DNA from 2 places in the Pseudoflavonifractor sp. BSD2780061688st1 E11 genome. Region 1 is predicted to be linked to the other one. Evidence: riboswitches for the same ligand, from Rfam matches in the RefSeq annotation. Region 1 holds a riboswitch; the other holds the start of a gene.
What was found. A riboswitch is a leader RNA that binds a small molecule or an ion and turns the genes downstream of it on or off. The one in region 1 is predicted to bind glycine.
Positions count from the first base shown of each region.

Region 2: another riboswitch for glycine. It lies ahead of glyA (serine hydroxymethyltransferase); the one in region 1 lies ahead of FGQ85_RS06525 (GrdX family protein).

Region 1 covers NZ_SPHM01000010.1:60,455-63,627, forward strand. The annotation lists gene FGQ85_RS06520 (glycine/sarcosine/betaine reductase component B subunit) at 1-1,191, opposite strand, end outside; gene FGQ85_RS06525 (GrdX family protein) at 1,262-1,645, opposite strand; glycine riboswitch at 1,758-1,857, opposite strand; gene FGQ85_RS06530 (sodium:alanine symporter family protein) at 2,011-3,173, opposite strand, start outside.
Region 2 covers NZ_SPHM01000020.1:24,886-28,058, reverse strand. The annotation lists gene FGQ85_RS10315 (HD domain-containing protein) at 1-337, shown strand, start outside; gene FGQ85_RS10310 (AEC family transporter) at 348-1,256, shown strand; glycine riboswitch at 1,497-1,599, shown strand; gene glyA (serine hydroxymethyltransferase) at 1,722-2,963, shown strand; gene gcvT (glycine cleavage system aminomethyltransferase GcvT) at 2,977-3,173, shown strand, end outside.

The sequences.
Region 1 (3,173 bases):
GCTGTGTTCGTTACCGCCGGCAATAGTGTTGACATAATCCAGAGTTCCGATTACTTTGTCAAGTTTCGGAAGTACGACTACCTGGTTTGCGTTACCGCCTGTTACAACTGCATCTGCTGCAACGTCAGCGTCAGCAAGTGACTGGGATTTTCCATCGCGTCCAGCATATTCGTCTGTGATGATGACAGTCTTAACGCCTTCTGCTTCAATTTTCTTACAGTTCATGATAAGGTCTGTATCCGGGTTACCGAATCCTTCCTGAGATACGATAACTGCATCCAGATCAAGAAGACGGCAAAGTTTTGCTGTCCAGTCAGAAGAACGCTGTTTGTCAGCAAGGTATACGTTTTCGTTTGTCAGGATCTGGCATACGAAGTTGATTGTCTTGCCGTGTTCTTCAAAGAGGTCATGTACAACCGGGTTGTTTTCGTGTACGTATGTAGGGTTCTTGTCACATGCAGATACACAGTTACCGGAAACGATTGCACCGTCCATTACTTCTGTCGGGTTGATGATTGTGGAAAGTGTTTTCTTTGCGTCAACGCCGTATACATATGTATCATGCAGAAGTCCCTGGCTCTGAAGCATCTGTACATATGCTACTCTCGGAAGTCCCGGAAGTTTTTCCATTCCTTCTTTGATTCCATATGTTTCATATACTTTTGTTTCATCCGGTGTGAGTTCTCTTGCGAGTTCACCGAGATATACAGCAACACGGAAACCTGCGAAACGTACCGCTGCTTCATATTCATGCTGTTTGATTCCGTCAACCGGCTCACATACAACTACAAAGTTGTTCAGTTTGGAGAATGGTGTGTAGTCAGCTCCCGGGCCTGTCATATCGATGATACCTTCCTGGAATCCGACAATCTTACCTGCTGTTACGACAGCCATTCCCTTTAATGCGTATGTTTTTCCTTCGCCGACTGTGTCAACTTTGGAAATAACTCCCGGGAAAACTCCTCCGCGTCCTTCAACCTTTACACGAGGTTCGATAACGTCTTTTACCGGTGTGATTCTTACGCTTTCTCCCGGTCTTGCGATGTCAAATTTTACGCTTTTGATGTGCTCGTCCTCAAGGACAACTTCTTTTACAGCTTCTTCGGATACATAAAGAACACCGTCTTCAATTTTAGACTCAGTGCCAAACTGGATGTCCTTGATAAAAATGTGTCCAACTTCTAATCTCACTGTAATTCCCTCCTTCTAAATAATGAAATCTATGCCCCAAAGTACCCCAGTACTTTATAGCCTTTTTCTTTTACCAGGCATCTGCCGACGGAAGTGCACTGGATATTAATGTGTAATCAATCAGCCTGAAATCTTCATAAACCTGCGGTGCATATTTATCCGATTTGAACTGAAACTTGCTGACGGAGGCAATGGCCCGTTCGATAATTTCAATTCCCATCAGGTCTGTCTCGCCGCTCTTTCGGGAAACCATTACTGATTTGTAAGGTGTTTCATTCGGCTTAACACTTCCGGAAAGCGGATGCGTTAAGAGCTTGTACCCTTTACATACTTCTTCTTTTACTTTTTTCAAAACATCTTCATATGAGCAGTCATAAAACTCCACATCATGATCCTGCCCGAGCTTTTCACGAACGAGCGGGTTGTTTGTTATAATTCTATAATCCTTCTTCATGGCTCCACCTATTAAAAAAGGACGGCTGACTTCCGCCGAAGCAGAATACAAGGCCGCCCTTCTGTCTTATGTATGTCATCCTGATATATTTGTCATACACGATTCAGAATGTGGTCCTTTCCCTGATCCTTTTGCCTGAAAGTTTCACCTTTGGTCTGTAAGGTTTGCATCTTCGGCGGTTCATTTGCGAACTCTCTCGCAGGAAAAATCATCCCACTATTCAATTGTCATATGCGCAGAATATGTCTTTCACAATTCTGTTTAGAGTATACCACATCGATTTATAGATTTCCAGCTTTTTATTCGATTTGCACATAGTTTTTTTCTATAAACCATTTCTCTTGTTCATGTTGATACGCTCTTTGTTATTTTTTCTTCTTTCTCTGAAGCTCAGGATGCTTCGGCAGGAAGTTTTTAAAGTAATCGTCGTGGGTCTTCTTGATCATACCGCTCAATGCAAAGAGGGCGATAATGTTAGGAACAACCATCATACTGTTGAAGCAGTCTGCCATATTCCATACAAGGTCAACCTGTGCAAGAGAACCAAGTACTACGCATACACAAACGAGAACCGAATAAACCGGAACTGCTTTTGGTCCGAAGAGATACTTGATATTCGCTTCTCCGAAGAAGTACCATCCGATAATGGTAGAGGAAGCGAAGAAGAACATACAGATCGCAATAAAGATCTCTCCGCCTTTTCCATAAAGAGTCGAATACGCAAACTGGCTGAGTGCTGCTGCGGAATATCCGCCTTCAACCACTTCATAGGACTTCGGAAGCGCCTGAGTTGTTACAATAACGAGAGCTGTCATTGTAAGAACGATAAACGTATCAATGAATACACCTGTCATTGCCACAAATCCCTGCTCTACCGGATGATCTACCTTTGCAACCGCATGTGCATGAGGTGTGGAACCCATACCGGCTTCGTTGGAGAACAGTCCTCGTGCAACACCTTTTGTAATCGCCTTGGAAACTGTAGCACCGATCGCACCGCCTGTGATAGCATCAGGTGCAAATGCGCCTACAATAATCTGCTCAAATGCCAGAGGAATATTTCTCCAGTTATAGATAATAATAATCAGAGAACCGACAATGTAAAGTGCCGCCATAAGCGGAACCATAAGCTCGGTAACTTTTGCAATACGTTTCATTCCGCCTGTGAAAATGAACAATGCAATAACTGCTACAACTACACCTGTGATCCACTGCGGAATACCAAATGCCGTGTGGAAAGAAGATGCGATAGAGTTAGACTGAACTGCATTACCCATGAAACCAAGTGCGAAAATCAGAAGTACCGCAAAAATCGCTGCAAGTACTCTGCCGAATGTACCTTTGAATGCTGCGCGAATGTAGTAAACAGGTCCTCCTGTTATAATTCCGTCGCTGCCGACTTTCTTGTACTTCTGTGCCATAATTGCCTCGCAGTAGATCGTCGCCATGCCAAGGAATGCTGCCACCCACATCCAGAATACAGCACCTGGACCGCCGATCGCAATCGCTGTCGCAGCTCCTGCAATAT
Region 2 (3,173 bases), on a different contig from region 1:
GAAAAAAGAAGGAATTGATGATCCGGTGCTGTTTGACGCCATTTGTGCCCACAATCCGGAAAGCGGCGTGAAAGCAAAAACAAAACTTCAGTATGCGATTCTTGCATCCGATCCGATGAGTGGTTTTTTGAAAGCCATTGCTCAGATCTATCCGGATAAAAAGATTGCAAGCGTCAAACATAAATCTGTGCTCAAACGTTTCCGTGAGCTTCGGTTTGCAGCCGGTGCCAACCGCGACTATATGGAAGCGATTGAATTTACGGGCATGGATTTTGACGAATTTATCGACATTGCACTGGAAGCAATGCGCGGTATTGCGGACCGGATCGGATTGTAGGAGCAGGCAGATGGTATTTGAAAATATGCTGACGATGCAGGGGATGATGTTCTTCTTTGTGATCGTTGGATTTATCGTAAGAAAAAGAGGAATAGTAGGCACGACAGGAAGGTTGAACATGGTGGATCTGTGTCTGTATGTGCTGCTGCCGTTTAACATTTTTCATGCGTTTCTTGTACAGCCACATCATGATGTCTGGAAGCCGGTTGTCATGACGGTGCTGTTATCCGTGCTGTATAATATGATATCTGTGGCGTCAGCGTTTCTGTTGTACAAAAAAACAGATGAGGAAAAGAGAAAGCCGCTCCGGTACGGGACGATTGTTTCTAACGGCGGCTTTCTGGGAAATCCGGTAATTGAAAGTATTTACGGGACGTCCGGGCTTTTGTATGCGTCAGTCTTCATGCTCCCGGTCCGGGTGGTCATGTGGTCGGTTGGCGTCTCCTGCTTTCTGCCGGGCCGGAAAAAGAATGTGCTGAAAAAGGTTGTCACTCATCCCTGCATTGTGTCAATTTATCTGGGGCTGATCGTTATGCTGCTTCCAGTATCCTGGCCGGACTTTTTTACCCGGGCGGTGGAAGGCTTAAGCAGCGCCAATACACCCATGAGTATGATGCTGATCGGAATGATGCTTGCGGAGATGGATCCAAGAGGATTGATTGACCGTACCATGGTATTTTATGCGGCAGTCCGCCTTGTATTGATCCCGGCGGTTGTCTTTGCTCTGACAGCCTTTCTTCCGGTGGATCCGGTGCTGCGGGGGATTACCGTAATCATGGCCGGAATGCCGGCGCCTGTCACAACAGCACTTCTTTCTTCCAAGTACCACGGGGATGAACGGTACGCGACAGGGATGATTTTCCTCAGTACCCTGTTGTCGCTTCTGACACTTCCGCTTTGGTGCCTGGCACTTGGCTAAAGAGGAAAAAGCATAGAAAAAAGCGATAAATAAAAAGAAATTGTCTATAAAATAACTGTCAAAATATTAACTGATAAGTTTATTTTTTAACACTTGACTCTGGAGTGTGTGAATTTTATAATAACTTTAAAGTTGAATGATGAACCTGTGAGATACCACTATGGCGCAGTGTGCGGCGCGGAAATGATAGCCGGAGCCGAAGGGGCATGCAAGAAACTCTCAGGCAAAAGGAACAGGTTCGGACAACACTCTGGAGAACAATATGATTGTACCGAAGAAGTAATCTGGCGTGTAGCACAGCACTGCTGGATAATCTTTCAGGTAAAAGGACAGAGGCAGATGAAAGGACTTCTCATGATGGAGAAGTTACTTGATCTGCTTTTTTTGTTGCCCCGGATTTTCGGCCGGAATCCGTATCGACAGAAAAAGCAAGAATATTGATTTGAGGAGGAAATACGTATGAGTATGGTAGGAGATGTTACGAACTACATCAAAGAGTACGATCCGGAAGTCGGCGGGGCTCTGGAACAGGAACTTGGAAGGCAGAGAAGAAATCTGGAGCTGATCGCATCGGAAAATATAGTAAGCCCGGCGGTGATGATTGCGATGGGGACGGTCCCGACAAACAAGTATGCGGAAGGATATCCGGGGAAACGGTATTACGGAGGCTGTGAATATGTAGATGTGATTGAAAATCTGGCAATCGAGCGTGCAAAACAGCTGTTTGGATGCGAACATGCCTGTGTACAGCCGCATTCGGGGGCAAGCGCCAATATTGCGGTTTATCAGGCCTTTCTGAAGCCGGGAGATACGGTGATGGGACTCAATCTGGACCATGGCGGACACCTGACCCACGGCTCACCGGTGAATATGTCCGGAATTCTTTATCATTTTGTACCATACAGCATCAATGAAGAAGGATTTCTGGACTACGATGAAATCCGAAAGACAGCACTGGAATGCAAACCGAAGATGATTGTTGCAGGGGCGTCTGCATATCCAAGAGAGATCCGGTTTGACCGGTTTGCGGAGATTGCGAAAGAAGTGGGCGCCGTTTTGTTTGTGGATATGGCGCATATTGCCGGACTGGTTGCGGCCGGACTCCATCAGAGCCCGGTTCCTTATGCAGATGTGGTGACAACGACCACCCACAAGACGCTGCGGGGACCAAGAGGCGGCATGATCATGTGCAAGGAAGAACACGCAAAGGCCATCAACAAGGCGGTATTTCCAGGAACCCAGGGTGGGCCTTTGATGCATATCATCGCCGCGAAGGCAGTCTGCTTTGGGGAAGCGTTAAAACCGGAATTCAAGACCTATCAGGAACAGATTTTAAAGAACGCAAAAGCACTGGCTGAAGCACTGAAGGAAGAAGGCTTTGACCTGGTCAGCGGCGGAACGGACAACCATCTGATGCTGGTAGATCTTCAGAATATGAATATTACCGGAAAAGAACTGCAGCGCCGTCTGGACGAGGTTTATATTACAGTCAATAAAAACGCGGTGCCAAATGACCCGGCAAGTCCGTTTGTGACAAGCGGCATCCGGATCGGAACGCCGGCTGTGACAACACGGGGACTCAAGGAAGACGAGATGAGAACGATTGCAAAGCTGATCAAGATGGCGGTAACAGACTTTGATGCAAAGGCAGACGAGATCCGCAGCACAGTCAATGAAATCTGCGGCAGACATCCATTATATGAATAAGGAGGAGACGGAGATGGAATTAAAAACACCACTTTATGAAGAACATGTAAAAGCCGGAGGAAAGATGGTTCCGTTTGCAGGCTACTCTCTTCCGGTACAGTATCCGACCGGAGTGATCAAGGAACACATGGCGGTGCGCACCCGGGCAGGGCTCTTTGACGTTTCCCATATGGGAGAGATTCTCTGCACGGGAGAAGATGCGAAGGTAAA